Linked DNA regions of Rhodospirillum rubrum ATCC 11170. The protein of the gene in region 2 interacts with the protein of the main gene of each other region in a pairwise test. Links are inferred from orthologs where the notes say so. Each region holds a gene or a part of one and is shown on either strand. Other genes may lie near its edges. The genes, in order: RRU_RS06470 and RRU_RS17590.

Region 1 (3,312 bases), 2.5 Mb from region 2 along the record:
ACGCGGGGGCTGGGGCGCCCCACATCTTTTCCAGGTTATAGAAAGCGCGGACCTCGGGCCGGAAGAGATGGACGACGACATCGCCGGCGTCAAGCAGCACCCAGTCGCAGGCGCCCAGGCCTTCGACTTTGACCCGCAGGCCAACGGCGCGCAAGCGCTCGGTCAGTCGCTCGGCCAGGGCCGCCACATGGCGGGCCGATCGCCCGCTAGCGACGACCATGCAATCGGCGAAGCTGGATTTCCCAGCAAGGTCGATGACGACGATCTCCTCGGCTTTGTCTTCATCCAAGGCGGTTTCAACGATTTCGGCCAATTTGGCCGGGTCGAGCGGCGTTAGCAGGGGACTAGAGATTGCCCTCTCCATCGGTTGGGACGGGGCCGGAAACGGTCCATCCTCGGGCGCGGATTGCGGTGGCCGAGGCGGCATGTTTCCGAATGGGTAGGAACACCCAGGCTGGCGGTGCCCGGTCCGCCAGCACGCCGGCGATTCGCGCCGGATGCCTGAAGCGGGCAAGGCGACGTGCCGCCAATCCCGCCAGGGCTTCTTTAGAATACGGTGCCCGATCGAGAATCGCAATGGGCGTCGTGGCCGCCAAGTGGCGCCAGCGGTGCCAACTGGGCAATTGGGCCAGATTATCGGCTCCCATCAGCCAGACGAAGCGGGCGCGCGGGAAGCGGCGATGGAGGATATCAAGGGTGTCGGCCGTCCGCGTCGTGCCAAAGGCGGTTTCCAGGGCGAGCGGCAGGATATGGCGTTCGCGGGCGCAAACGGCGCGGGCCGAGGCCAGTCGCGCCGCCAAGGGCGCCACTCCCCGCGCGGCCTTCAAGGGGTTCTGGGGCGTGACCAGCCACCACACGGCGTCCAGGCGCAAACGGGCCAGGGCCTGTTTGCTGATATGCAGATGGCCCTGGTGGGCGGGGTTGAATGATCCGCCAAGCAGGCCGATGCGCGAGCGTCGGCCATCGCCCCAGGGCGAGGGGGCCTGGGCCTTGCCCAGGGCGGGTTCCCCGCGGCGCGCCGTCACGACCTGACCTTCATGGGGCGACCGTCATGGTCTGGTTTGGCCGGTGCCGCGAACCTTGTATTTGAAGATGGTCAGTTGCTCGACGCCGACCGGTCCCCGGGCATGCAGGCGGCCGGTGCTGATGCCGATCTCGGCCCCCATGCCGAATTCGCCACCATCGGCGAATTGGGTCGAGGCGTTGTGCATGACGATGGCGCTGTCGACCTCGGTCAGGAAGCGCTCGGCGGCGGCGGCGTCCTCGGTCAGGATGCAATCGGTGTGATCGCTGGAATGGGCGGCGATATGGGCCAGGGCCTCGTCGAGATCGGCCACGACGCGGATCGAGACGATGGCGTCCAGGTATTCGGTGTCCCAGTCCTCGGCGGTGGCCGGACCGACCCGCTCGGAGAAGGCGCGGGTCTCCTCGTCGCCGCGCAGGGCGCAGCCGGCCTTGGCCAGGGCGTCGAGCAGCGGCGGCAGGATCGTGGCGGCGATCGCCCGGTCGACCAGGATGGTTTCGGTCGAGCCGCAGACCCCGGTGCGCCGCATCTTGGCGTTCACCGTGACACTCAAGGCCTTTTGCGGATCGGCCTTGGCATGGATATAGGTGTGGCAGAGGCCTTCGAGGTGCTTGAACAGCGGCACCTTGCTTTCGGCGCTCACCCGTTCGATCAGTGATTTTCCGCCGCGCGGCACGATGACATCGATGAAATCGGTCATGGTCAGCAGCATGCCGACGGCGGCGCGGTCGGGGGTGGGAACGCTTTGGATGGCGTCCTCGGGCAGGCCGGCCGCCCGCAGTCCGGCGGCCAGACAGCGGTGGATGGCGCGCGAGGAATTGAAGCTTTCCGAGCCGCCGCGCAGGATCGCCGCGTTGCCGGCCTTCAAGCACAGCGCCCCGGCATCGGCGGTGACATTGGGCCGGCTCTCATAGATAACGCCGATCACCCCGATCGGCACCCTGACGCGCTCGATGCGCAGGCCATTGGGCCGCTGCCATCCGGCCAGTACCGTGCCGACGGGATCGGGCAGGGCGGCGATGTCTTCCAGGCCCTTGGCCATCGCCTCGATCCGCGCCGGAGTCAGTTCCAGGCGGTCGAGCAGGGCGTCGGTCAGGCCCTTGGCCCGGCCGGCGCTCATGTCCTTGGCGTTTTCCAAGGCGATGGCCCCGGCCTCGGCGCGCAGGGCCGCCGCGCCGGCCAGCAGGGCGGCGTTGCGGGCGGCGGCGGGCGCCAGGGCCAGGATGCGGCCGGCGGCGCGGGCCCGGCGGCCGATGTCGATCATCAGCCCCGGAATATCATCGGTGGTCAGGCGTGCGGCGTCGTTCACGATCGGTGTCCTTCCCCGTCCTCGTCGCGGTGCCGGAAGCGGCTGTCGAGCACCAGATCATCGCGGTGGATCAGTTCCTCGCGCCCACGGTATCCCAGCAGCGCCTCGATGTCGCCGCTGCGATGGCCGACGAGCAAACGCGCCTCGTCGGAGGGATAGGCGATCAGCCCCTTGGCCAGCGGGCTGCCGTCGAGCCCGACCACCCGCACGGCGGCGCCGCGCTGGAAATCGCCCTCGACCGTGCGCACGCCCGGCGGCAACAGGCTGCTGCCCGCCGCCAGCGCCCGGGCGGCGCCGTCATCGACCCACAGGGTCCCCTCGGCCTTCAGCGCCCCGGAAATCCATGCCTTGCGCGCCGTGCGCGGCTCTTCGGCCGGCAGGAACCAGGTCTGGCGGCCGCCCTGGCGCAGCAGGCGCAAGGCGTGGTCGTCCTTGCCCGGGGCGATCGCCATGGCGCAGCCGGCATCCATGCAGATGCGCGCGGCCAGAAGCTTGGTGACCATGCCGCCGGTGCCATGCGGGGTCAGCGCCGCCCCGGCCATGGCGGCGATCTCCGGGGTCAGGGCGGTGACGGTGGGGATGAAGCGGGCCTCGGGATCGCGGTGGGGATCGGCGGTATAAAGGCCATCGATATCCGAAAGCAGGATCAACGCGTCGGCGCAGGCCATCTGGGCGACGCGGGCGGCCAGCCGGTCGTTGTCGCCAAAGCGGATTTCCTGGGTGGTGACGGTGTCGTTTTCGTTGATGACCGGGATGACGCCTAGCCGGAGCAGGGTTTCCAGGCAGTTGCGGGCGTTGAGATAACGCCGGCGGTTCTCGGAGTCATCAAGGGTCAGCAGCAATTGGGCGACGTTGATGGCGTGATCGGCCATCACCGTGCGATAGGCATGGGCCAGTTCGATCTGGCCGGCGGCGGCGGCGGCCTGCTTTTCATCAAGCCGCATGCGGCCCGGTTCCAGATGCAGCGAGCGCCGGCCGA
Region 2 (3,220 bases):
GCGGCCGCGCAGCAGCAGCAGATCGCCGACCATCAGGCTCAACTCGCCCAGCCCGCCTTCGAAGCGCCGGCCATTGCGCGCCACCGCCATGATCTCGACCCGCCAGCGCCCCGGGGCGTCAAGGGTCAGCGGACAACTGCCCAGAGCGATCGAAGCCGGGGTGATGACCGCTTCCAGGATCTCCTCGCCGCCCCGCGCCTCGGGCAGGGCCGGGCGGATGCCCTCGCGCGCCGCCAGGGCTTGGAGAACCGGCAGGGCGGCTTCCAGCAGCAAGACATCGCCGGCCCGCAGATCGATATCGGCGGGACGGGCGAAGACCCGCAGACCGCCGCGGATCACCCCATGAACGCGCACCGCCCGGCTTCGCTCGAAAGCCGGCACCCGCAGGCCGATTAACGGCGAGTCGCCACCAACCCGGCCCTCGGTCTGATAGGGACCGACCTCCAGCCCCTCGGGCAGGCCGCTCGCCGTGGTCGCCGGTCCGCGTTCGGGCAGCAGCCGCCAGCTGGCCAGCCCCAGCCAAAGCAGCCCGGCCACCGCTACCGGCAGGCCGGCGGCGGCGAAATCGAACAGGGCGAAGGGCCGCCCCAGGGCGTCCTGGCGGGCCTGGGCGATCAGCAGATTGACCGGCGAGCCGATCAGCGTCGTCATGCCGCCCAGCAGGGTGGAGAACGAGAGGGGAAGCAATAGGCGCGAGGCGGCGATCCCCCGCCTTGTGCCGGCGACCAGGGCGACCGGCATCATCAGGGCCAGGGCGCCAAAGCTCGATAGGCAGGCTCCGGCCAGGGCGCCAAGTCCGCAGAGCGGCACGATCAGTCCCAAAGGCGTGCGCCCGCCATCGGCCAGACGGCGGGCCAACCCCTCCAGCAGGCCAAGGGCCACCAGGGTTCTGCCGATCACCAGCAAGGCGGCGACGGTGACCACCACCGGGCTGGCGAAGCCGGCGAAGGCGTGCTCGATCGGCACCAGCCCCAGACCCACCGCGCCCAGCAGCGCGCCGACCGCCACCACATCATAGCGCAGGCGATCGCTGGCCAGCACGACCAGGGTGGTCGCCATCAGGGCGAGAAGCGCAAGCTGATCGAGGCTCATTCCCCCCGTCCCCGGCCGGCGCGGCGCCGGTTACCGGGGAAACAGATCGAAGCGGGCGGGCACCAGGGCAACCGGGCTTCCCGTTTTCCAGGCCCGCCAGCGCTCATCGCCGGCCGACACCTCGACCTCGACCAGATGGTCAAGACCGGCGACCCGCACATCAAGGCGCACCACGGCGCCGGCCTGACGCACGGCGGCGACGATGCCGGGCAGGGCGTCGCCCGCCGGCAATGTCTGATCGGCGATGCCCAGGTCATGGGGGCGGGCATACAGGGTGAAAAGCCCGGTGCTGTCGACGGCCTGACCATTGGCCAAAGGCTGGGCGTGGCCTTCAAGCCAGACGTGGCCGTCGCGGACCTCGACGGGCAGGCGGTTGACCGACCCCAGGAAGTCGTAAACGAAGGGCGTGGCCGGGCGGTCATAAACCTCGACCGGGCTGCCGGCCTGTTCGATCCGCCCCTGGCTGAACACCACCACCCGATCGGCCAGTTCCAGGGCCTCTTCCTGATCGTGGGTGACGAAGACCGTGGTATGGCCGGTGCGATCGTGCAGGTCGCGCAGCCAGCGCCGCAAGTCCTTGCGCACCCGGGCGTCAAGGGCGCCGAAGGGCTCGTCGAGCAGCAGCACGCCGGGCTCGATCGCCAGGGCGCGGGCCAGGGCGACGCGCTGGCGCTGTCCGCCCGAAAGCTGGGCCGGATAGCGCCCCTCCAGCCCCTCAAGCTGAACCAGGGTCAGCAGATCGCGAACCCGGCGATCGATCTCCCCATCCGAGGGCCGGGTGCCGCGCGGCCGCACCCGCAGGCCGAAGGCGACGTTCTCAAGCACCGTCATATGGCGAAACAGGGCGTATTGCTGGAAAACGAAGCCGACATGGCGGTCGCGCACCGGCAGGGCCGAGGCGTCCTCGCCATCGAACAACACCCGCCCGCCATCGGGGAATTCCAGGCCGGCGATGATCCGCAGCAAGGTGGTCTTGCCCGAGCCCGAGGGGCCGAGCAGGGCGACCAGTTCACCCGAAGCCACCGCCAGATCGACGCCGGCCAGGGCGGCCGCGGTTCCATGGCGGAAGGTCTTGCGTATGTTTTCGATATCGATCCGCATGGCGGGATCCCCTTTCGTCAATGGCGGCCCGAGCCGCGGGCGAGATCCGCGCCGTGACGACTTTCCAATGCCGTCTTGAGCACGAGGGTCACGAGCGCCAGCACGGCGAGCAGCGAGGCCACGGCGAAGGCGGCCGCGAAACTGTATTCGTTGTAAAGAATTTCAACATGCAAAGGCATGGTGTTGGTCAGGCCCCGGATATGGCCGCTGACCACCGAAACCGCGCCGAATTCGCCCATCGCCCGGGCGTTGCACAGCAAGACGCCATAAAGCAGTCCCCATTTTATATTGGGCAGAGTCACGCGCATAAAAGTCTGCCAGCCGGTCGCGCCCAAAGAAAGCGCCGCCTCCTCGTCGTCGCTGCCCTGTTCTTCCATCAAGGGGATCAATTCCCGGGCGATGAAGGGCAGGGTGACGAAGACCGTGGCCAACACGATGCCGGGAACGGCGAAGACGATGCGCACCCCGTGATCGACCAGCCAGGGGCCGAACCAGCCCTGGGCGCCAAAGACCAGCACGTAACACAGACCCGAGATCACCGGCGAGACCGAGAACGGCAGGTCGATCAACGTGACCAGTAGGCTGCGCCCGGGAAAATCATGCTTGGCCACCGCCCAGGCCGCCGCCACGCCGAACACCAGATTGAGCGGCACCGAGATCGCCGCCACCATCAGGGTCAGGCGGATCGACGACATGGCGTCGGGATCGGTCAGCGCCCGGAAATAGGTGGCGACGCCATCGGACAGCGCCTCGACGAAAACGGCGACCAGCGGCAGCAGCAAGAAAAGGCACAGGAACAGCACGGCGGCCAGGATCAGCAGGCCGCGCGCCACCGGCCGCTCGGAAACCGCCGCGCGGGCCACCGAACGGTCGGTCGGCAGAACGGCCGAAGAGGAAGGGGAAGCAGCCATCGCCTACCTCGTCGTCATGCGTGCGCGGCTCCAGGACTGGAGCAGATTGATCGCCAGAAGCAGGGCGAAGGACAGGGCCAGCATCACCGCCGCCACCGCCGTGGCCCCCCGGTAGT

What was found.
Region 1: the proteins of RRU_RS17590 (region 2) and RRU_RS06470 interact in binary tests that used the Escherichia coli proteins (3 or more experiments, as listed by UniProt). The link is inferred for Rhodospirillum rubrum ATCC 11170 from one-to-one orthologs.

The regions. Positions count from the first base shown.
Region 1 is NC_007643.1:1,459,622-1,462,933, forward strand. Bases 192-3,191 are described here. They hold RRU_RS06470 (glutamate-5-semialdehyde dehydrogenase), read right to left. Parts: upstream 2,334-3,191; coding sequence 1,050-2,333; downstream 192-1,049. Other genes in these bases: rsfS (ribosome silencing factor), read right to left, coding at 192-313; RRU_RS06465 (nicotinate-nucleotide adenylyltransferase), read right to left, coding at 345-1,025; proB (glutamate 5-kinase), read right to left, coding at 2,330-3,191. Also shown: more of rsfS, read right to left, coding at 1-191; more of proB, read right to left, coding at 3,192-3,312. UniProt on the Escherichia coli protein: Catalyzes the NADPH-dependent reduction of L-glutamate 5-phosphate into L-glutamate 5-semialdehyde and phosphate. The product spontaneously undergoes cyclization to form 1-pyrroline-5-carboxylate.
Region 2 is NC_007643.1:3,917,798-3,921,017, reverse strand. What follows is about bases 159-3,066. They hold RRU_RS17590 (sulfate/molybdate ABC transporter ATP-binding protein), read right to left. Parts: upstream 2,194-3,066; coding sequence 1,123-2,193; downstream 159-1,122. Other genes in these bases: cysW (sulfate ABC transporter permease subunit CysW), read right to left, coding at 2,211-3,066; RRU_RS17595 (SLC13 family permease), read right to left, coding at 159-1,092. Also shown: more of RRU_RS17595, read right to left, coding at 1-158; more of cysW, read right to left, coding at 3,067-3,104; sulfate ABC transporter permease subunit CysT, read right to left, coding at 3,108-3,220. UniProt on the Escherichia coli protein: Part of the ABC transporter complex CysAWTP involved in sulfate/thiosulfate import. Responsible for energy coupling to the transport system.